DNA from 4 places in the Virgibacillus salexigens genome. Region 2 is predicted to be linked to each of the others. Evidence: riboswitches for the same ligand, from Rfam matches in the RefSeq annotation. Region 2 holds a riboswitch; each other region holds the start of a gene.
What was found. Region 2 has a riboswitch for S-adenosylmethionine ahead of metK (methionine adenosyltransferase). Riboswitches for the same ligand answer to the same signal wherever they lie in the genome.
Positions count from the first base shown of each region.

Region 1: another riboswitch for S-adenosylmethionine. It lies ahead of BN990_RS05025 (carboxymuconolactone decarboxylase family protein); the one in region 2 lies ahead of metK (methionine adenosyltransferase).
Region 3: another riboswitch for S-adenosylmethionine. It lies ahead of BN990_RS00450 (methionine ABC transporter ATP-binding protein); the one in region 2 lies ahead of metK (methionine adenosyltransferase).
Region 4: another riboswitch for S-adenosylmethionine. It lies ahead of BN990_RS02350 (PLP-dependent aspartate aminotransferase family protein); the one in region 2 lies ahead of metK (methionine adenosyltransferase).

Region 1 is NZ_CCDP010000001.1:1,115,527-1,121,690, forward strand. Features, by position in the region: gene pruA (L-glutamate gamma-semialdehyde dehydrogenase) at 1-155, shown strand, start outside; gene BN990_RS05015 (proline dehydrogenase family protein) at 297-1,214, shown strand; gene BN990_RS05020 (ornithine cyclodeaminase family protein) at 1,319-2,302, shown strand; SAM riboswitch class I at 2,417-2,520, shown strand; gene BN990_RS05025 (carboxymuconolactone decarboxylase family protein) at 2,684-3,337, shown strand; gene BN990_RS05030 (LLM class flavin-dependent oxidoreductase) at 3,460-4,827, shown strand; gene BN990_RS05035 (sodium:solute symporter family protein) at 4,877-6,164, shown strand, end outside.
Region 2 is NZ_CCDP010000001.1:1,620,524-1,626,687, forward strand. Features, by position in the region: gene BN990_RS07380 (ABC transporter substrate-binding protein) at 1-123, opposite strand, end outside; gene pckA (phosphoenolpyruvate carboxykinase (ATP)) at 298-1,884, opposite strand; SAM riboswitch class I at 2,150-2,257, shown strand; gene metK (methionine adenosyltransferase) at 2,393-3,595, shown strand; gene asnB (asparagine synthase (glutamine-hydrolyzing)) at 3,866-5,770, shown strand; gene BN990_RS07400 (gamma carbonic anhydrase) at 5,969-6,164, opposite strand, start outside.
Region 3 is NZ_CCDP010000001.1:87,285-93,448, forward strand. Features, by position in the region: gene BN990_RS00435 (M20 family metallopeptidase) at 1-1,061, opposite strand, end outside; gene BN990_RS00440 (MetQ/NlpA family ABC transporter substrate-binding protein) at 1,087-1,905, opposite strand; gene BN990_RS00445 (methionine ABC transporter permease) at 1,926-2,576, opposite strand; gene BN990_RS00450 (methionine ABC transporter ATP-binding protein) at 2,566-3,597, opposite strand; SAM riboswitch class I at 3,661-3,764, opposite strand; SAM riboswitch class I at 3,903-4,008, opposite strand; gene BN990_RS00455 (NAD(P)/FAD-dependent oxidoreductase) at 4,208-5,266, shown strand; gene BN990_RS00460 (ABC transporter substrate-binding protein) at 5,292-6,164, shown strand, end outside.
Region 4 is NZ_CCDP010000001.1:488,168-494,331, reverse strand. Features, by position in the region: gene megL (methionine gamma-lyase) at 1-784, opposite strand, end outside; gene BN990_RS02365 (SMI1/KNR4 family protein) at 889-1,383, opposite strand; gene BN990_RS02360 (HNH endonuclease signature motif containing protein) at 1,470-2,516, opposite strand; gene rarD (EamA family transporter RarD) at 2,773-3,678, shown strand; SAM riboswitch class I at 3,756-3,877, shown strand; gene BN990_RS02350 (PLP-dependent aspartate aminotransferase family protein) at 3,970-5,718, shown strand; gene BN990_RS02345 (SGNH/GDSL hydrolase family protein) at 6,037-6,164, shown strand, end outside.

The sequences.
Region 1 (6,164 bases), 500 kb from region 2:
TCGGTAATCTTTACTTCAACCGCGGTTGTACAGCTGCAATTGTAGGTTATCAGCCATTTGGTGGATTTAATATGTCGGGTACGGACTCTAAAGCAGGTGGACCTGATTATCTGATTCACCATATGCAAGGTAAAACAAGCTCTGAAATGTTATAACATAATAACAATATCTCACTCCTGCACTGCTTTACAAAGTTTTGTGGAAATGCGTAATCAAAATCATGGGAAATCACTTATTGTGTTTTTCCCTTGCTTTTGATCGTTCATAAACTATAGATGGTTGGGGGGAGGATCAACGTGGAACAAATCATGCGCAATTTCTTTTTATTTTTATCCAATAATAAACCACTAACGAAAGCAGCTAAGAAGTATGGTTTTCGATTTGGAGCATCGCGATTTGTTGCAGGAGTAGATATTAATGGTGCGGCTGAAAAAATAAAAGAGTTAAATGCCAAAGGATTTGACGTTACAGTCGATCATTTGGGAGAGTTCATTGATAATGAAGACGAGGCTAGGCAATCTGCTCAGGAATGTATTCAGGCGATCAAGGTCATTGCAGAAAAAGAATTGAATGCACAATTATCGTTGAAATTAACTTCTTTGGGAATGGATATATCGTATGAATTAGTTATGGAGAACATGCGAAAAATTTTGCAGGCTGGGACAGAATATGGTGTGATTATAACGATTGATATGGAAGATTATCAGCGTACAGAACAGACGTTAACCATATTTAAGTCATTACGACAGGAATTTGATAATTTGGGAACGGTTTTACAGGCGTATCTTTATCGCGTGGAAGAGGACTTAGACGCATTAGATAGCTACAACCCTTATCTTCGCTTAGTTAAAGGTGCTTATAAAGAGTCCGAAAAAGTGGCATTTCCAAATAAACAGGATGTCGATGATAACTATAAAAAAATTATAAAAAAGAACTTATTGAATGAGAATTACACAGCTGTTGCAACGCATGATGACAGTATTATTGCTTATACCAAAGAACTGGAAAAAGCGCATGATATTCCTCGTGACCAATTCGAGTTTCAAATGCTTTATGGAATTCGTATTGAATTACAAGAACGATTAGTCGACGAAGGATATAAAGTACGTGTATATATGCCGTATGGAGATGACTGGTTTGGTTATAATATGCGTCGTTTGGCCGAACGTCCAGCTAACGTTGCCTTTGTATTAAAAGGAATCTTTAAAAAATAGTCGGTTTATAATGTGCAAGATGCGATTTGAGAAAGGTTTTATGCCGATATTCTCATAACTGCGCTTGCACTTTTCTATTACATATACATGAAAGGAAGAAAGCTATGTTAATTCTTTCAGAGCAAGAAATTAAGGATCATTATTTTATGAACGATGCAATCTATGATGTAAAGCAAGGGTTAATTTCTAAAAAGAAAGGGCAAATTACTAATCCGCATCGGACAGTCATTGACATACCGGCGCATCAAGCTTCGAGTCTATATATGCCAAGTGCAGACTTATCACAGGAAATTGCCTCCGTGAAATTAGTCAGTATTTTTCCTGAGAATCCGAAACAAGGAAAGCCAACTACTCAAGGTGCATTAGTATTAACCGACGCTAGTAATGGGGAACATATTTGTATGATGAGTGCATCATTTTTAACTCGTTTACGTACAGGAGCACTGAGCGGGATCGGGACAGAAAAATTAGCTAGAACGGATGCACAAACATTGGGAGTGATTGGAACGGGGGCCATGGCCTTTGAACAAGTCCTAGGTGTTTTGGAAGTTCGTGATATCCAAGAATTAATCCTATTTAATCGGACGATCGAAAAGGCGTACACATTCAAAGAAGCATTAATGACCTGGGGGATTACGATTCCAATCAAAGTAGTGGATTCACCGAAGCAAGTCATGCAAGTGTCCGATATTATTGCTTGTAGTACAAGGTCGGATAATCCGGTATTCGATGGAAATGATCTACGACCTGGTATGCATATAAATGGGGTTGGTTCGTATTTGCCTAGCATGAGAGAAGTAGATCTAAAAACCATTCAGACAGTTGATAAGATTATTGTGGATGATTTAGCCAGTATAAAAGAAGAAGCTGGTGAGTTAATTTATGCGAATCAAGAAAGTGATTGGCAATTTTCTCACATCCACGCAGAGTTAAGTGATGTTGGTGGTGGAGATCGATTATTGCGAGAAACAGATCAAGAAATTACTTTTTTTAAATCCGTTGGAGCTGCCTATTTTGATCTTGTCGTAGCTAAAGGAATTTATGTAAAAGCGAAATCGCTAGGAATAGGTCAAAAGATAGAATTGTAGTCTCTTAACCAACAATTAAAAAGATCTTATCGGAAAAATGTAAAAAATCATACTTGACACATTTTTCGGTATTCGGTATTATTGTGTACAATTCTTACTAATTAAATTGAATATTCCTTATCTAGAGTCGGGGGAGGAATCTGGTCCAGTGATCCCGCAGCAACCGTTACATATAACAAGGTGCTAATTCCAGCAAGCATTTGCTTGAAAGATGAGAGAATGTAGGCGATACAGCAACCTCTTCTCATCGGAAGGGGTTTTTTCATTGGTCATTATAGAAACCGTATATCCTCTTCCATTAATCCAACTAAATGAATGGGAAAAGTTATATTTAATTAGTGAAATGATTTATTTATTAAAGGAGCGATAACATTGAGTAATATAACGGAGAGTTTGTATAAAAAATCTTATTTCTCACGGATTCAAGAGCTTAGAGAATATGCCCCAGAAACATGTAATACTTTTTTTGCTTTTAATGATCAGGCCTTAGCTGAAGGAGAGTTGCAGGCAAAGCTAAAAGAATTAATTGCCGTTGCTGTAGCACATATTACAGGATGCCCATACTGCATTGAATTACATGTAGGCAATGTGAAGAAACAAAAAGCAACAAAAGAAGAGGTAACTGAAGCTATCTTTGTTGCAGCAGCATTAAAGGCAGGATCAGCAGCAGCCCATGGAGTTAATGCATTGAATGCGTATGACGGGGAAGGAACTGATAATTTGTATCAGGCGTCTTATTTTAACCGATTAAAGGAATTTGCAGCATTAAATGGGGCTACATTTGACGCATTTCTTGATTTTGATAAACAAGCAATCCAAACGAATTACCTGACTGAGAAAGAAAAGGAACTAATTGCAGTGGCATCAGCACATACCACAGGCTGTGCATATTGTATTGACCTTCATACGAAAAATGCAAAACATGCGGGGGCAAACCGCCATGAAATTGCTGAAGCAATCTTCGTAGCTGTAGCTTTGAAAGCAGGGTCTGCTTTGGCACATAGTGTAAATGCACTTAATGCCTATGACGACTAAACCGTCTCCTAGGTTAGCACGGGGGCACCGAATCCTCATGAGTTACCATCAATCAGGGGAGGATGAAAATCACCAGAGTGGTAAAGATTTAATTTAGGATAACGCATAAGGGAGAGTTGGATATGGCTAAACAAATTCACTTTAACGGATTTATTCAGAATTCACCTTCTCCACATTCGACAGGCTTGTGGAAGCATGAAAAGGATGAAGGAGTTAAACATAATACACTTACCTACTGGATGGACATTGCTAAATTGCTAGAGAGAGGGAAATTTGATTCTCTATTTATTGCCGATGTATTAGGAACTTACAGCGTTTATAACAATAGTCATCAGGCTGCAACGGAGCATGCAGTACAGCTTCCAGCTCATGATCCACTAATTCCAATAGCAGCTATGGCTGCTGTAACAGAACATCTAGGATTTGCACCGACGATATCAGCAACATATGCACAACCGTATTCACTAGCTCGTCAGCTTTCTACGCTTGATCACTTAACAAATGGAAGGGTGGCTTGGAATGTCGTCACCTCTTATTTAGAAAGTGAAGCTGTAAACTTGGGACTTACTAGTAGACTGCCAAAAGAATTGCGTTATGATCGAGCAGATGAATTTTTGGAAGTTGTGTACAAACTTTGGGAACAAAGCTGGGAAGCAAATGCCGTTGTTTATAATCGCGAGAATGATCGTTTTGCTGACCCAGAAAAAGTACATTTAATTAATCATGAAGGAAGATTCTTTCAAGTACCTGGCCCGCATTTAGTAGAGCCCTCTCCACAGCGAACACCTGTCATTTTTCAGGCTGGTGCTTCTCCAAAAGGAAGAGATTTTGCAGCTAAACATGCGGAGGGAGTCTTTACCAAAAATCATTCCTTGGATGCATTAAAGAATTATACAGCCGATATCCGAAATCGGACAGTAAAGCAAGGGCGTAATCGAGAAGATGTACGAATCTTTCCAATGATTCTACCAATTATTGGTTCGACAGAAGAAGAAGCGTATCAAAAATATGAAGGATTAAAAGAACAGGTCAGTTACGAGGGGACAGCTGCTTTATTATCTGGTCATACAGGAATTGATTTCTCAAGTTATGACCCAGATCAATATATAGAAGATATGGAAACAGAAGCAGTACAGGGTAATTTAGATATGTACACTAAGGACCCAAATAAAAAGTGGACACTACGTGAAGCAGTGAAGAATCATGGACTTGGGAATGGGACGGTGAAATTCATTGGTACTGCCGAACAAATAGCCGATAAAATTGAAGAATGGGCTACCGTTGGCGATGCAGATGGGTTTAATATTGCCCAGTCCTATTCACCAGGGACATTCCAGGAATTTGTTGATTACGTTATACCGGAACTGCAACAGCGTGGCATCTATCGTACAGAATATGAGGGGAAGACACTAAGAGAGAATATGTTTGGTAAAGGACGTAGACATGTACCGGACAATCACCCAGCTAGAAAAGCTCAAACAACAGTTTAGAACTGTGCGAATGAATTAAATAAAGCACCGTGAGAAAGGAGGGACAGAGATGAGTACAGTTACGATCTATACATGGATCGGTTTTACTATTTTTTTAGTTGTGATGTTTTTGCTTGGCTTGGTCAGTTCAAAAAAAACCAAGAATGTGAGGGATTTTGCGATTGGTGGGGGGAATCTTGGTCCTTATGTGCTTGGTCTGTCCTTCACAGCAACTTATTTAAGTGCCGCTACGTTTCTCGGTTATCCAGGCTGGTCGCATGACTGGGGATTATCTAACCTTTGGCTGTTTTTGGCAATGATTGGTGGTGGCCCAATTGGTGTAATTATGGTAGCGAAAAGAGTAAGGAAGTTAAATAATGGACAAAAATCACTGTCACTTCCTGATTGGCTCGGTGATTTTTATAAGAGTGATATATTACGAGTAGGTACGGGGATTATATTATTATTTAATGTATTTTATATTGCTGGGCAATTCGTCGCAGGTGCCCGTATATTTGAATATTTATTACATATCCCTTATACCACAGGTTTAATTGTAATTGCAGCTATTGTTATTCTGTATGTCTTCGCTGGAGGGGCATTTGCTGATATTTACACGGACGCTGTTCAAGCAGTGATGATGGGAATTGGCGGTCTATTTATATTTGTATCGGGGATCGTTATTTTTTGGGAAGGCAGTATAACAGCAACATTTAGTGGAATTACGTCGAATTTAGCAAATCAAAATGAAAATTTGGTGCGTATTTTTAACCCAGAATCGACGCATTTTTATTCAATTGGTGTTGTGGTAGGTGCCATCGTGATTCAGTGGGCATTCGCTTCTGCCCCTCATTTGTTTAATAAAGTGTTAGGGTTGAAGAATGAGAAAGATCTAGGAAAGATGATTGTCACGTACATTGTGGCTAGTATATTTTCACTTGTTGTTTTATTTGGTGGCATCTATAGTCGTGCTGCATTAGGGGATACGGTAGTTAGCGCGGATGTAGCATTAATGGAATATATTGTCTGGGCATTTCCGGCTATTATTGTGGCTATATTTGGTGTTGTTATACTGGCAGCTGCAATGTCTACAACGGATGGTCTATTTGTTTCCATTTCAACGGTGTTTGCCAATGATATTTTTCTAAAAGTATTAGTAAAACGAGGAATAATTAAAGTAGATAACCAAAAGGCAGAGCGAATTGCTCTCATTATTAGTCGTGTAACTGTTCCAATTATAGGGTTAGTTGCCTTTCTAATTGTAGTAAGACCTCCTGCTTATATGGGTGATGTCATGTGGATTGGTATTTCTGGTGTAGCTGCAGGAACTTTAGGACCAATCTTACATGCTATTTATG
Region 2 (6,164 bases):
AGCATAAAATAGCGAACGTGTTACTTCGGCTAATTTTATTGTAGTTTCCTCCTGGTTATTACATGCTGTTAGAAAAAGTAGGAACCCACAGGAAAGGAGCATTATACGTTTTATCTTCTTCATGTTGCACGACTCCTTCTAAATATTTGTATGTCAACACAGTTTATGAGGAGTTGTGAAAATGTGTGAATGCCTATATAAAAAAACCGATCTCATTTCAGAGATCGGTCATCAGCAATCTATAGCTGAACACTTTTCACTCATATATAATAAATCCTTTTTGGGATGAGGAAACAATTACTTTCCTTGATACATTGGACCTGCTTGCACAATATCGCTACTTGCTTCCGTGAACTTCTCAAAATTTTTATGGAATTTCATAGCCAAAGATTGCGCAGCCTCTTTGTAGGCCGCTTTGTCTTTCCACGTATTTATTGGAATTAATACTTCATCGGGTACTCCCGGTACTTGCATGGGAATTTCCAAACCAAAAATACTGTCTTTGGTTGTCTCAACAGAATTTAATTCGCCTTCTAACGCAGCATGTATCATTGCTCGTGTATAGGAAAGTTTCATTCGTTTTCCAACACCATACGATCCTCCAGTCCAACCAGTATTCACTAGGAAGACATTTGATTGATATGCATCTATTTTTTCTCCTAACATTCTTGCATACGTAGATGGAGCTAATGGTAAAAATGGAGAGCCAAAACAAGCTGAAAACGTTGCTTGCGGCTCAGTAACGCCTCTTTCAGTACCAGCAAGTTTGCTCGTGTAACCGCTAAGAAAATGATACATTGCTTGTTCTTTTGTTAGCTTACTGATTGGCGGCAAGGTACCAGATGCATCAGCAGTTAGAAAGATAATCGTATTCGGATGGCCAGCCATGCTAGGGATGGCAATGTTATCAATATTCTCAATTGGGTATGCTGCTCTTGTGTTTTCAGTTAATGATGTGTCATTGTAATTCGGAATTCGGGCTTTATCAACAATGACATTTTCTAAAACGGAACCAAAACGAATGGCATCAAATATTTGCGGTTCTTTTTCTTTAGATAAATTGATACATTTCGCATAACAGCCACCCTCAATATTGAATACACCGTTTGGACCCCAGCCATGTTCATCATCACCAATTAAACGACGATATGGATCAGCTGATAACGTTGTTTTTCCTGTGCCAGATAATCCAAAGAATAAAGCAACGTCTCCTTCTTTACCTACATTGGCAGAACAATGCATAGATAACACATTTTGTTGGGGAAGCAGATAATTCATGACGGAGAAAATGGATTTCTTAATTTCTCCTGCGTATTCGGTTCCACCAATTAGAATAACCCTTTTTTTAAAAGAAACGAAAATAAAAGCTTCTGAATTTGTTCCGTCTTGCTCAGGGTTTGCTTTAAAAGTAGGAGCTGAAACTACTGTAAACGCAGGTTGATGATTTAATAATTCTTCAGCTGTCGGGGTTATAAAAAGTTGTCGGGCGAATAAATTATGCCATGCATATTCATTGATTACTTGTATTGGAAGCCGATAATCATGATCTGCACCGGCAAATCCTTTGAACTGAAAAAGCTCTTTTTTGTCTTGTAAATAATTAATTACTTTGCGATACAATTTGTCAAAAACTTGTTCTTCGATAGACTGATTAACTGTACCCCAATCAACATTCTTTTCACTCACTTCATCACTTACAATAAATTTATCCCTAGGAGAGCGTCCTGTATACTTACCTGTTGTAGCTTGAACAGCACCAGTTGCTGTAAGCATCCCTTCTTCTCTATCTAAAATACGTTCAATAAGTTGTGGTACTGTTAAGTTGGTTTGTAAATGATTATGGGTATATAATTCATTAACCAAAGGTTTTTCCACCATTTTCATATTAACTACCTGCCTTTTAGTAAGATTGTATCAACGTCGAAACCTAAACGACCTTATCATGTTGAATATGTTTATTAGTATAACACATTAATAAAAATAGTCCATACTAAATATATAATAATTTTATTCAATTATCCTATAATGTTGAATCATGACAGCAAATTACTTCTTTTCCTTTTATTATAAGTAAAAATCGATAGACAATACGACGAAAGTAGTTGACACAAACGTTTTCTTTCGATAAGCTAAACTTCGAACGGATACTCTCTTATTCAGAGTTGGTGGAGGGACAGACCCGATGAAACCCAGCAACCATCACAATGGTGAAAAGGTGCTAATCTGATGCAAGGAACATCTCCTTGAACAATAAGAGCGAAAGGCGGGACAATCCTTTCCTCATGTATAGTAGGAAGGGTTTTTTTTGTTTTCTTTAGAACCTTTAATACTGAATGAGCATAATTGATAAATAGAGTTCCGTAACTGATATGTAAAAGGAGGATTTAGCAACATGGCTGCTAATCGTCGTTTATTTACTTCTGAATCTGTAACAGAAGGCCATCCTGATAAAATATCTGACCAAATTTCAGATGCAATATTAGACGAAATATTAAAAACAGATCCTTATGCACGTGTTGCATGTGAAACGACCGTGACGACTGGGCTAGTACTTGTAGCTGGAGAAATCACGACAACAACATATGTTGATATTCCTGCAATAGTAAGGAAAACCATTAAAGAAATAGGGTATACTCGAGCAAAATTTGGATTTGATGCCGATACCTGTGCTGTGTTAACTGCAATTGATGAACAATCGCCAGATATTGCAGGAGGTGTAGATACTGCTTTAGAGGCGCGTCAAGGAACGATGAGTGATGAAGAAATTGCAGCTATTGGCGCCGGAGATCAAGGATTGATGTTTGGTTTTGCTTGCGATGAAACCGAAGAGTTAATGCCTTTACCGATTTCGTTAGCACATAAGTTAGCTAAGCGCTTAGCTGATGTTAGAAAAGATAAAACATTAGATTATTTACGACCGGATGGGAAAACTCAGGTGACCATTGAATATGATGAGGCGGATGAGCCGGTAAGAATTGATACAATTGTAATCTCTACACAACATCACCAAGATCTGACAACAGAACAAATTGAAAAAGATTTAATTGAACATGTCATTCGGCCTGTTGTACCAAAGAAACTGCTTGATGATAAGACAAAGTACTTTATTAATCCTACTGGTCGTTTTGTGATTGGTGGACCACAAGGAGATGCAGGTTTAACAGGGCGTAAAATTATTGTAGATACGTATGGGGGATATGCACGGCACGGTGGAGGAGCATTTAGTGGTAAAGATTCCACCAAAGTAGACCGATCTGCCGCTTATGCAGCTAGGTATGTTGCTAAGAATATTGTTGCAGCGGGTTTATCGAAATCATGTGAAGTACAATTAGCATATGCGATTGGTGTGGCAGAGCCTGTCTCAATTTCGATTAATACATTTGGATCAGGAGTAGTCGATGAAGAAAAACTAGTAAAAGCTGTAAGAAAACTATTTGATTTACGTCCAGCTGGTATAATTCGTATGCTTGATCTACAAAAACCAATCTTTAAGAATACTGCAGCATATGGTCATTTCGGCAGAACCGATATCCAATTCCCGTGGGAAAAAACCGACAAAGTTGATGAATTAAACGCGCTTTTAAAACAATTTTAAAAAATGATAGAAGAATGACAAAAGAGTTTTCTCATTTCAAGCTGGGGAAGCTCTTTTTTTGATATCGTGTGTGTTAAAACCTAAGGTATATCACCTATTTACAGTGAATATCTTACCAGACAAGTTGGGATTATATAGAAAAAAAGGGTGAAAAATGATAGAAGTTTACCTATCTCCGTGTTAGAATATTACTGTATCATTTCGGTTTTGTTACAAATGGGTTACAGCTCAGGGTGATACGTTTATAATTGACGAGAGAAGGTTTATGTTATGTGTGGTTTTATCGGAATGCTATTTGATGAACCAATGGAAAGGTCAGCTCAAGAAATAGCTAACTTCAAAGAACAAAATAATATAATAACGCATCGCGGACCAGATGACGAAGGATACTATTTTGATTCCTATATGTCGTTTGGGTTTCGGAGACTAAGTATTATTGATATCGAAAGTGGTACACAACCATTAAGTTATCATGATGAACAAATATGGATGGTTTTTAATGGTGAAATATATAATTACTTAGAGTTAAGGCAGGAACTAGTAAATGAAGGTTATCATTTCGAGACGAATTCCGACACTGAAGTAATTGCAGCTTTATTTACTAAATATAAAGAAGAGGCATTTCAATTACTAAGAGGAATGTTTGCGATTTTAATTTGGGATAAACAAAATGAAGAATTGTATGGTGCCAGAGATCCATTTGGAATTAAACCCCTTTTCTATTATGAAAATGATAGAGGGATGAGTTTTGCTTCGGAGAAGAAAAGTATCGCATTAATGTTGGAAAAAGAAGAAGTAGATCAAGATGCTTTACAGCATTATTTAAGTTTTCAATATGTTCCAGAACCAATGACAATGTCTAAGGGTATACACAAGGTGGAACCTGGTCATTATTTTAAGAAAAAACCAGCACAACCGATCATGTTTACAAGATATTGGCATGCCTCTTTTCAGCCAATGAATAGATCGAAACAAGATTGGATTGAACAGATTCAAGATGTTATGTACGATTCAGTAGATGTCCATATGCGTAGTGATGTGCCAGTAGGGTCGTTTTTATCTGGTGGAATTGACTCAACGTTAATTGTTTCTATAGCAAAAACGATAAACCCAAGAATAAAGACGTTTTCCGTCGGTTTCGAACGAGAGGGATATTCTGAAATTGACGTTGCGAAAGAAACTGCGGATAAATTAAATGTGGAGAATATATCCACAACCATTACACCGGAAGCATATATTAAAAATCTTCCACTTATTATGTGGCACATGGATGATCCATTAGCTGATCCTTCTTGTGTACCTCTTTATTTTGTTTCTGAAGAGGCACGGAAACATGTGAAAGTAGTTCTATCTGGAGAGGGGTCCGATGAATTATTTGGAGGATATAATATCTATCGCGAACCAGAATCCTTAAAGGTATTTGAAGCCATTCCAACTCCAGTAAAAGAATTGCTTGCAAAAGTTTCAACGGTGTTACCCGAAGGGGTGAAAGGCAAGAGTTTTCTCGATCGAGGTACAACCCCTTTACGTGAACGCTATATTGGAAATGCCAAGATGTTTGAAGCAGAGGAGAAAGAAAAGCTACTCAAAAGTTATAATGAGCAGTTAGGGTATCAACAAATTACTAGGAAATTATTTGATCACGTTAGGGACTATCCATCTGTTAACCAAATGCAATATGTCGATATTCATACATGGATGCGTGGAGATATTTTATTAAAAGCAGACCGAGTTACAATGGCAAACTCTCTAGAGTTACGCGTCCCTTTCTTGGATAAGGAAGTCTTCCAAGTTGCTAGGCAACTTCCTGTTGATATGAAAATTGCTAATGGAACAACCAAACAAATACTAAGAGAAGCATCCAGAGGGATTATTCCTGACCATGTATTAGACCGGAAAAAATTAGGGTTTCCAGTTCCGATACGTCACTGGTTGAAAAATGAATTAAATGGTTGGGCAAAACAACTTATTCGAGAGAGCGAAACGGACCATTTGCTGCATAAGGGTTATATTTTAGAATTATTACATGCACACTGCCAGGGAAAGGCAGACTATAGTAGAAAGATATGGACAGTTCTAATGTTTATGGTATGGCATCAAAACTTTTTGGAAGGTAAATTGGATATGCATGAAATTAAAAAGAGAGAACAAGAGAAAGAGTTGGTACGATCTTAGAGAAAAAGATTAGGAATGAAGATGGTGAGAAATCGGTTTTAATTTCATCATAAATTGGGTTTCTATCCAATTTTAGTCTTTTGAATTAGACAGGCAATCTCCAGACAACAATGGTGATTGCCTGTTCTCTTATTTTGTTTCCATTACTATTTCAGTGAATAAATTCGTTGCGCCTCATTTAAATACAGTAAAAAAATTTTACTGATCAAATACCTGTTTGTATCTTTTTCCTTTTTCCACGTAGGACGTTCTAACACGTTCCATTTCCTTGTAATCTGCTTCGGTTAGTTCTCGTATTACTTTAGCGGGACGACCGAGTGCCAGTACATTTTCTGGTATTTTCTTACCAGGGGAGACTAAACTTCCTGCACCAATAAAAGCATTCTCACCTATT
Region 3 (6,164 bases), 1.5 Mb from region 2:
AATGCTTCCGTATGCCCTATTAGATCACTTGGACCAATTTTAATATGTGGATGAATGGTTGGAATAACCTGACTTATATTTCCTGCGTCCGTCGAGCCAAGTGCAGTATGATCCGTTGTATGAACAGTCTCTCCTAACTCCTCCACTACTTGGGTAAATACATCATCAAAACAACGATTTATAATAAAATTATCTACTTGATTTTGGAATGCAGAAACGTTCACCTTGGACCCCGTTGCCAATGCTGCTCCTTCTGCTATTGACTTAATACGAGCTGTTACATCATCTAAGACGGTTCGTGAGGCTGCTCTGATGAAGAAGCGTGCCTTAGCATATTCCGGTACAATATTAGGCGCATCTCCACCATCTGTTATAATTCCATGAATACGTACATCACTTGGAAGGTGTTGACGTAGTGCATTAATTCCATTAAATAATTGGATTACTCCGTCCAGCGCATTAATCCCTTGTTCAGGATAGGCAGATGCGTGCGCAGGCTTCCCAAAGAATTCAAAATCCAATGGATCAACAGCCAACGTTGGTCGAGTAGTATTTGTTTCAGCACCTGGGTGAACAATAATCGCAGCGTCTATATCATCTATTCGGCCTGTTTTTACAAAGCTTCCTTTCGCACTGCCATTTGGCCCACCTTCCTCAGCCGGTGTCCCAAGTACTACCAATTCACCACCAATCTCATCAATGACTTTGCTAAGACCAATGGCAGCAGCAATACTAAGGCTGCCAATCATATTATGGCCACAAGCATGACCTATACCCGGCAATGCATCGTATTCTGCTAAAAAACCGATTGTACGTCCTTTGTTTTTCCCCGTTTTTCTGGCAATAAAGGCAGTTGGATGTCCTGCGATATCCTTTTCTACCTCAAAGCCTTCCTCTACCAAAATATCAGTTAGTGTTTTTGCTGCGTAAACTTCCTGATTTCCGATTTCTGGATTTTCATGGATTGCATGGCTTATTCCTATATATCTTTCTGAATTTGCATCAATATACGCAGCAATTTGTTTCTTTAATTTTGTTGTTCGATCAATTGCAACTGTCATCCTTGCTCACCTCGTTTTTTGTTAATTAATGACCGATTTCACTTAACGGAACAAATGTAGGAATAGAATTTCCATTTCGTTCTTCTTCTATAAAGTTGGCAACATCCTCTGTTTGATAAATTTCCGCTAATTGCTTTAATACCTCATTGTTTTTATCTTTCTCTTGGACGGCAATGATATTTATATAAGGGGTTGCTGTTTCATCTTCATGGTAGATAGCGTCATCTAACGGACTAAATCCTGCATCAACAGCAATACCATTATTAATTATCGAAGCATCCACATCTGGTAATACACGAGGGGTTTGACCAGCAACTAATAATTCAAACTGAAGGTTTTTTGGGTTCTCAACAATTTTGTCTAGTGACCCATTGCCATCAAATCCCTCTTCTAACTTAATTAAACCAGCTTCTTCTAAAAGAAGGAGACCTCTTCCCATGTTTGTCGCTTCTTTCGCTAAGGCAATCGTTCCACCTTCTGGAATATCCTCTGGTTGATCATGTTTTTCAGAATACAATCCCATTGGCGCAATAACGGTCGTGGCAATTGGTGTTAAATCTAGATTATGCTCCTTTATAAAGGCATCAAAATAAGATACCGTTTGAAAAGCATTTGCATCAATTTCACCTTCAGCTAAAGCTAGATTTGGCTGCACATAATCAGAGAATCGGACGATCTCTACATTTATCCCTTCCTCTTTTGCTTTTTTGGCTACATATTCCCAAATGGTTGTGTCGGATCCGCTTATCCCTACCTTTACTGTTGTAGCTGCATCACTACTAGAACAAGCAGTAATAACGATTGTTGATAGAATAAGTGCTAAAAACACAAATAATTTTTTCATGCTGTTCGCTCCTTTTTATCTTATCTTCTTCTTATTTTCTTAGAAATGAAATTACCGGTTGATTGCAGTCCTTGAACCATAACGACAAGAATACCAACTGTAATCAGCATCACCGTTGTATCAAAGCGTTGGTATCCATAGGTGATTGCTAGATCACCAAGACCACCACCGCCAACAGCTCCTGCCATCGCAGATGCGCCTACTAGCCCAATGGTTGCAATAGTGATACCTAATAATAAAGAACTTAACGCTTCTGGAATAAGGAAACGAATAATAATTTGCCACGGTGTTGCCCCCATTGCTTGAGCTGCTTCCATTACTCCTGGGTCAACTTCCAATAGAGAGTTTTCAATTAATCTAGCAATATAGGGACCTGCATACAAAATCATTGGGACAATTGCTGCCGCAGTACCAATTGATGTGCCAACCACTAATCTGGTAAACGGAATGACAGCGACCATAAGTATAATGAATGGAATTGATCGAAAGATGTTTATAAATGCGTTCAAAACCGTAAAAACCACTTTATTCTCCCATAAATGTCCTTTCCTTGTTACCACTAATAGAATTCCTAATATAAGTCCTATCACAAAGGAGAAAAGTAAAGAAATACCAACCATTAGGATTGTCTCCCATAATGCTGCTACAATTTGTTGGTTATCAACTAACATCTGCTAACACTTCCTTTATCGTGACATCTTGTTGGTGAATATGCATGATCACTCGGTTAATTTCCTTTTCGTCTCCATCAAATTTGACAATTAAATTGCCAAAAGGAATACCTTGTAACTCCGTAATACTCCCAAATAAAACATTCACTTCGACAGCATACTGCTTAGCTATTTGCGATAGTAACGGAGCGCCTGCTGAAGATCCAACGAATACAATACGGTATATCTGATGTCGTTCGTCTTGTGCTTTTACGAGTTGATAAACCGATTCCGGTATCTCATCATGCATCACGGAACGTACAAAATTTTTGGCTATCTCTGTTCGAGGTTGGGAAAATACGTCAAATACAGAACCAGCTTCCACCACTTTTCCACTATCCAAAACGGCCACTTTATCGCAAATTTCCCTAATTACACCCATTTCATGAGTAATGATTAAAATCGTTAAATTATATTCTTCATTTACTTTCTTTAATAATTGCAATATCGACTTGGTTGTTTCTGGATCGAGTGCTGACGTTGCTTCATCACATAACAACACCTTTGGCTTTGTGGCTAATGCACGTGCAATTCCAACACGCTGTTTTTGCCCTCCTGATAACTGATCAGGATAACTATTTGCCTTATCCGCTAGTCCTACAAATGCCAATAAATCGTCAACTCGCTTTTTCACTTCATTTTTTGGGATATTAGCTAATAATAAAGGCATAGCCACATTGGTATACACCGTTTTCGAGTTTAATAGATTGAAATGTTGAAATATCATTCCAATGCTTCGTTTTGCTTCCCTTAATTCCTTTGCTGAAAGGTTGAGTATGTCCTGACCATCTACGATTACTTTCCCAGAAGTTGGTCGCTCCAATAGGTTTACACAGCGGATGAGAGAACTTTTTCCTGCGCCACTAAAACCAATCACACCATATATTTCTCCCTTTTCAATTTGTAAATTCACCTGATCCAATGCTTTTACTTGCTGTTCTTTGCCGTTATATATTTTTGTTACTTGATCAAACGTAATCATGCTGTCACTCCCCTTCTAAATAAAAAAGCCTCTTCATCAAAGAAGAGGCTATCCATTACCCTCTTCTTATCTTTCAAGCATCATTCGCTTGCTGGATTTGGCACAGTACTTAATCGTCCGCTGCCGAGGTTTCTTAGGGCCAGTCCCTCCACCTCTCTGGATAAGAAGTATTAAAATTTTATGAACATGTAAACATTTTGTGTTCACGATCGATCATACAATCCTTGATGAATCGGTTTTAAAGGTGTTTACAAAAGAAAAATCCCTCCTTTTAATCAAGAAGAGATTCCATATGTGGCGCTCTCTTCTTATTTTCCAAGCACAGTAGCTTGTTGGATTTGGCACAGTACTTTTAACAGTCCGCTGCCGAGGTTTCTTAGGGCCAATTCCCTCCACCTCTCTGAATAAGAAGTATTCGTTAATATAATTATGATGATTATTAGATTACTACGCTTCTTTCATTCTGTCAATCACTATTTTGAAAAAATTTTAAAATTTTCCGCTTTCCTTTATGTAATTTTACCTATCGTTTATTGCGTTCCTCTAAAATTTCTGTATAATAAAATTAGTGATAATGATTCTCATTATCATAAATGGAGGAGGTACTTATATGCGAAATTCAGATATAACAGATGTAACGATCGTTGGTGGCGGACCAGCAGGATTATATGCATCTTTTTATAGCGGCATGCGGGACTTATCCACTCGCATCATAGAATATCAACCGAAACTAGGTGGTAAAGTACATGTATATCCTGAAAAAATGATCTGGGATGTTGGCGGATTAACCCCAGTAACTGGAGCAACATTAATTGATCAAATGGCGGAACAAGCTGTGACTTTTGATCCAGAAATCGTTCTAAATGAGAAAGTCACAAAAATCGAAAAGAATGAAGATCAGTTATTTGTCCTTACGTCTAACTCTGGGAATCAATATGTAAGTAGAACCGTTATCCTCGCTGTTGGTGGTGGTATTTTAAATCCGATTAAAATCGATATTGAAGGAGCAGATCGATTTGAAGTAACCAATCTCCACTATACGGTACAAAGCCTTGAACATTTTAAAGGAAAGAACATTATTATTTCTGGTGGAGGCAATTCTGCAATTGATTGGGCAAATGAATTTGAGCCTATTGCTAATCAAGTACATATTGTACATCGCAAAAATGAATTTAAAGGTCATGAGGCCCAAATTCAGCAATTAATGAATTCATCCGTCCATGTTCATCTCAATTCAACGATAGAGAAGTTGCATGCAAATCAAGAAGGAAATCTAATTGACGCGGTAAGTATTCATAACCATGAAATCAACGAGTCAATAAGATTAGAAACAGATGATCTAATTATTAATTACGGTTATGAAAGGGAACTAACCTTTATTAAAGAAAGCCCCCTTCATATTGAAATAGAAAACGATTTCTTTGTAAAAGGCACATCTAAATCTGCATCATCCGTTGAAGGGCTTTATGCTGCTGGCGATATACTAGCCTTTGATGGTAAAGTTCATTTAATTGCAGGGGCTTTTGTAGACGCAGCTAATGCAGTTAACCAAGCCAAATTATTACTAGAGCCAGATGCAGCTGCCAAAGCAAGAGTATCTTCTCATAACGCTAAATTTAATGCGAAAAACAAAGAACTTTTGAAGCATTTATACCAATCATCATCTTAAACGATGTTTAAAAAGGAGTACACGAATGAATAAGAAACAATTTATCTATGTATTGCTCATTATTCTATTAACCTTCCTAGCAGCATGTAGTGGGAGCAATAACGCCGAAGAAAATGAGAGTAACCAAGAAAAAGAAGATAGCACGCGTGAATTCGAAACCGCCAAAGGTACCGTTGAAATTCCATCGAATCCGGAACGAATTGTTACCGATTACTATGGTGGAGAATTACTTTCTGTAGGAGCAAATGTAGTCGGAGTGGAACCGACCGCGTTTGATAATCCATTTATCGCAGATCTTCTAAAAGATGCTACAGATGTCGGCTATCCATTAAATGAGGAAAAGGTATTAGAATTAGATCCAGATTTAATTGTTGTCATGTATGATGATAATTATGAGGCATTATCTAAAATTGCACCAACGATTCATATCCCTTACGGTACAACATCTGATATTGAGGAAACAGTTAATCTATTTGGTGATATCGTCGGTTCACCTGAAAAAGCTGAAGAATTTATGACGGAATTTAATCAAGAAGCCGAAGAAGGTAGAAAAAAATTAGAGGGTATTATTGACTCAGATGATACATTTGGGATATATGAGCTGACCAATAAAGGTGAACTATGGACATTTGGTGAAAATGCTGGCAGAGGTGGGCAAGCCTTATACAATGCCCTTGGATTAAAAATGCCTGAAAAGAACGCAGGTGGTGAAAGTACGAAACAAATATCGTTAGAAGTACTTCCAGAATACGCTGCTGATTATATGTTTTTAACTTCCTACGATCCAGAAAATGAAGGAACTGCTCTTAAAGATTTAAAAGACTCAGCTGTATGGCAAAATTTAAATGCTAATAAGCAAGATCAAATCTTTTATAATGATTTTGATACCTTCTATCGA
Region 4 (6,164 bases), 1.1 Mb from region 2:
GTATTGGCAACGTTTTTAATCCTCTTAATAATAACCAGGCATCAAAAGGAGAAAGCACTCCCCCAATATCTTTTTGTGTAGACATGGCAACACTATCTAAGAATTCCTTGCTGCCAACTACTAATCCACCAATAACATCGCCATGACCTCCAATATATTTTGTGGCACTATGGATAACAACATCACAGCCCAATTCCAGCGGTCGTTGGATATATGGGGAGCAAAACGTGTTATCGACAACCACGGGAATATTATATGCCTTAGCAACTTTTACAACTGTACGTAAGTTAATTAACTTCATCGTTGGATTAATTGGCGTCTCAATATAAATACAACTTGTCTCTGGCTTTATTTGAGCTTTGATTGCTAGTTCATTCTCCATTTGTGAAAAATCATGTTGAATATTGTATTTCTCCTTAAGCATGCTTAATAAACCATACGTACATCCATAGAGACCGGAAGAACATAAGATATGATCATTCGCTTTGGTTAAAGCAATTAAAACCGAAGATACTGCGGCCATTCCAGAAGCGAATGCCAGCCCTCGCTCGCCATTTTCTAATGCAGCGATACGTTCCTCTAATAATTGGACTGTTGGATTTGCAATTCGGGAATAGATAAATCCCTCTTCATCTCCAGCAAAACGTCGTTCACCTTGTTCCGCAGTGTCAAATGTAAACGTAGATGTTTGAAATAGAGGTGCTGTTAAGCTTCCTAACATATCCTTTGAGTCATACCCACCGTGAATTACCTTTGTCTCTAATTGCTTATCTGTGCTTTTCATCGTCATCCCCCTATCTAATTCTTGTAAACTGTTTACCTACTATCCATCATATTCGAAGGACAACATGAATGAAAGCGTTTTCTAGAAAGTTCTGTAAGAAGATATTATTTCTCCCAAAATTTAGAACCCTTGGTAACGATAAATTGGTAGAGCCAATAACTAAAATTCATTTGCAAATCTTTGGTATCCGATTCAATACTAGAATCCCACCAAAGCAGGTAGTGATCATCCTTCGTTTTTTTAACATCAATAAGTAAATATTCGCCATTCCAGTCGCCAATCGGATAGCAATTCTCAGGAAACAATCCTGCCCTTTTCGTTTTACTAACGTTAATTAAACGATATAATTCAAATTGCCCTCCATACCATGGTTCAAACAGGGTCGCCCCATTATGTAAAGATAAGAAATAGAGGTAATCTGACGGTAATGTTATTTCCTCAAACTGCTCCACTTGATTTATTTCTTCTTTCGAAATTGGTTCATTGAATTGAAAATGCATTTTAACTGGTTGGCCATTTGAATTCGGAACGAGTAATATATTATCCTTTAACGCTTGCTTTAAATTAGAAATGGTTCGATATATTAGGCCCTCATTCATTTCAAACCCTCCTTTTTAGACAACTTGGATTCTGGGTTAAAAAGACCATTTATGTAGATTAACATAAATGGTCTTTTTCTTTTTGTCTAATAATTTGTCCACCAAGGCGTCACATTTTGTGAATGAAACTCCCTTTTCAGTGGAATTAAGTTATTAAAATAATTTGATCCTCCATATTCTCTCGGAATGATGTGATGTATATCATAATCTTTCCAAGCGAAGTCAGGGTCTTTTTTTGTAGGGTCACCATATCTATCAATATATTCTGCAATGTATTCTCCTCTTAATTCATTGTTCCATGGTACGCGATCTTCCGGAGGAACCTGACTCATCGTCGTCGTATCCGGTGTAAACATTACCTTATCAGAATATGGATCAGCGTATAATAATTGGGTAGTAAAGTCGCCGCCATGGCATTGACCAGGCACGTTTACTTCCCTAGGATCGAAATACCTGCATGGATATTCAAATGCTTTTTTATTCGCTAAAATAGGACCCACTGTTTCTGTTACGCTGTCTTGATCAGTTAAAAACTCCACATTTAAGTTCGTTTCTATTTCATAAAACTTTGTTTTTTCAACAGGCGTGAACGCAAATTCATATTCATATTCGTCAAACATTTCAAGGTAGTTCCAGTCTGCCTCCACATTGGCAAAATCCTCTGTGAAAGAACCTGTTTTATTATTCGAAGTATTAACATCTATATCCCCTTCGATACTCAAAGGACCAATTGGCCCATCCGTATCTGTTAACATTAAAAATGTTTGTACATGACCTTGTCCTGGGTAACTGTTATTTTGGCGCTCTGGAGGGATGAATACGATACCATGCGCGATAGTTGCTCCTTCTAAACGAATTCGTTGATTCGTTATCGGCTTCTCTTCATGAAGAGTAACAGATTTCTTATCCCTATCAACCTGAATATAGTCCTGATCAATATGAACAGTCATTCCATTAATTTCGACTTTTCCTTCTTTTCCTTCTGCAGTTACATCTTTTATTGCTTCTGTTACTTTTCCATTCAATTCGTTAGATGGTTTGACAACCTCTTCAGCGGCTAATACATTTTCAATATGCAAAGGAGTAAGCAACAGTACAAATGCGAAAATCGAAATAGACAATTTTCGTTTCATTTTTTACCTCCTACAATATTGTTTGCCGGCATATATTTATCTTATCACTTGAATTTTCAGAAATAAATAGGAAATTTGTAATTTTTTGTTATTTTGTAACAGATAAATGCTCCTATGGTAGTGAGAATGAAGTAATAGATATTTCCAACTATTGCTACAGTAAAAATCTTCGCGAGAGCATTGTTATTGCTTTTTTCCATAAGTAATTCTAAACTTGCTTACTATATAGATAACATTCTTGGAAAGAAGGGAACATATGAATACAAAACAGGATAAGTCTGGGATGATTTATACTGCTGGAGCCTACATCCTCTGGGGGTTCTTGCCGATTTACTGGAAACTCTTGGACGATGTATCTCCAGGAGAAACGTTGGCTCATCGCATTCTATGGTCATTTATTTTTATGTTTTTAATCGTTTTATTTATGAGACGATGGCCGGACTTTATTCATGAGTGGAAACAATTGCTACACAATAAAAAGAAATTATTCGGAATATCTTTAGCGACTATTGTTATTAGCATTAATTGGCTTACATTTATTTGGGCTGTAAATAGCAATCATGTTGTTCAAGCTAGCTTAGGATATTATATTAATCCGCTTATTAGTATTTTACTTGGTATTATTGTGTTAAAGGAATCTTTCAGTTCACGTCAGGTTCTCTCTATTATACTAGCAGCTATAGGAGTCATTTATTTAACATTTAGCTATGGAGTATTCCCTTGGGTATCATTGTTACTTGCAGTTAGTTTTGGACTCTATGGGTTGCTCAAAAAAAAGGTGGATATTGGTCCCATGATTGGGTTAACGATAGAAACAATGCTTATCGTACCAATTGCTGTTTTATATTTGGTGTTACTTCCGAATAACACTTTTCAATTTGTTTCATTCCTTTCAACTACGAATCTATTATTAATGGGTGCAGGAATTATGACTGCTGTACCTTTATTACTTTTTGCTAATGGTGCGAAACGAATATCCCTAGCAATGGTTGGCTTTTTGCAGTATATTGCACCAACGCTTATGTTATTTTTAGGTGTATTTTTATATAATGAAACATTTACTTCCGCACATCTGATTGCTTTCTTATTTATCTGGATTGCTTTAATCAACTTTATGTTGGCTAGTTATCAACGACCGATTAGAAGAAATGCGAAAATCTAAGATAGAAATTTCTCAAAACGAGTTGACAAGTAGAAGCGAATGCTTATATAATATTCAGTAATTTACTAATAAAACATCTCTTATCAAGAGTGGTGGAGGGAATAGGCCCTGTGAAGCCCGGCAACCTGGAAGTGATTCAAAAGATTACTCTTTCGGTGCTAAATCCTACAGATCAAATCTGTGATCTGGAAGATAAGAGGAGGAACGGATAAACCCAAGCCCTCTTCTTAAGAAGAGGGCTTTTTCATTCTTCCTCTTCCTCCAGACCCAAATTTCAAGGAGGATTATTACATGGTAAAATTTAATCAACAAAATCCAGAAACAATATTATTGCATGGCGGGCAGGTGCCTGACCCTAGCACTGGTTCTAGAGCAGTACCAATCTATCAAACAACTTCTTATGTGTTCCGAGATACCGAACATGCGCAAAACCTGTTTGGTTTAACAGAACCTGGTAACATCTATACACGAATAGGAAACCCCACTGTAGATGCATTCGAACAGCGAATTGCAGCACTTGAAGATGGTGTCGCAGCTGTAGCCACTGCTTCCGGGATGGCAGCCATTACCTTTGCAATACTTAATGTTGCTAGTGCAGGTGACGAAATTGTAGCAGATAGTAATCTTTATGGAGGGACCTATAACTTATTTGCAAATACGCTTCCTCGATATGGCATAACCGTAAAATTTGTTGATGGCACAAATAAATCTGAAGTTGAAGCTGCCATTACAGAAAGGACAAAGGCTGTATTTGGAGAAATCATTACCAATCCAAGCTTACAGGTGTTTGATATAGAAGAAGTGGCCGGAATTGCACATGCAAATGATATTCCATTAATCATTGATAATACGTTTGCACCATATATTGCTAAACCCTTAGCTTGGGGTGCAGATATTGTAGTTCACTCTGCAACGAAGTGGATTGGAGGTCACGGAACCGCAATTGGTGGTGTAGTTGTTGATGGCGGGAGGTTTAATTGGAATAACTCAAAATTCCCTGGTTTCATCGAACCAGATGAAAGCTACAATGGACTTAAGTTTGTTGATGTTGGTCCCGCTGCATTCGCAACCAAGTTAAGAGTGCAATTACTACGCGATATAGGGGCGTGCATTAGTCCGCAGAACGCATTTTTATTGCTACAAGGATTAGAAACATTACATTTGCGGATTAGTCAGCACAATAAGAATGCGAAAGAGATTGCAGCTTTTTTAGAAGACCACCCTTCCATTGAATGGGTAAATTATCCGGGATTAGAAAAACACCCTTCCTATAGATTGACGAAAAAATATTTTAGCGAGGGAGCCGGATCAATTATTACCTTTGGTATCAAAGGTGGGCGGGAAGCTGGAAGAAAACTGATTGATTCCATTGAATTGTGGTCTCATGTAGCTAATGTAGGGGATGCAAAATCATTAATAATCCACCCTGCATCAACTACCCATCAACAGTTAACTGCTGAAGAATTAAAGGATAGTGGTGTCACAGAAGAGACGATCCGATTATCCATTGGTTTAGAGTCGATTCATGATTTACTCGCTACTTTAGATCAGGCAATCGCCACAGCCACTGGTCAAGAAGCAAGCCTTGTCACTAAGGAGGCAGATGCAATAAATTGGTTATTATCTTCCCCGTTTGAACGAACAGATGGTGACATACGCAAAAAGACAATTGCGGTGTATGGATTGGAGCAAGCTAATCAAGAGAAGTTAAATCAAATAAAACAGTTACAATCGCTTGGTTTTGAATTAATTGGGATTGGCTCATCTCATTCATTAGAATTTTCTACTTATACTGACTTAACCAAAGCACCCGACATAGATGCTGTTTGGTTTTTGACCAGTGATCTTCCATCTGATGTGCTAGAACAATTTATCAATAAACAAGGGAAAATTCTGTGGATTGAACACCCAAGTAAAAAGGATGAAATATTAGAATACGCAATTGCTGCCGGAATTGCAGTCGTCACGAATAAAAACCCATTCAATGAACTAGAAGCAATTCGAAATCCGAACAGTCAATCAGAGGCCATTCAAGTATGATCAAATGAAATCCCAAAAGCATGGAAGCACAGGAACTTAACAATTCGATTTCAATTTAAGAAATCAGGTTTACTTTTCTATTGATTTGGAAAAATTATAAATAACCTTCCCTTACCGATCGCCTTATACCAGAAGGCGATCTTTATTTTTTGTGATACAGAAAACAGGGAATCAAGAAATATATTTGTTAGGATCATCTTCCTTTTTCATAGATCAAGTTATGATCTACATATATATAGGAAATACTTTCGAATATATTAATAGCAGAGACAATTTTAGAAATACACGAATATCATAACAGCATAGGTGTGGGTAAACATGAAGAAAAATGTGTATTATTTAGGAGCGATCTGTTTGCTTCTTCTAGGTATTACGCTTATTTTTATCGTAACCAGTCAATCTAAAGCAAAGCTTGATCATGTTACTATACCTGAAGAAAAAGAAGA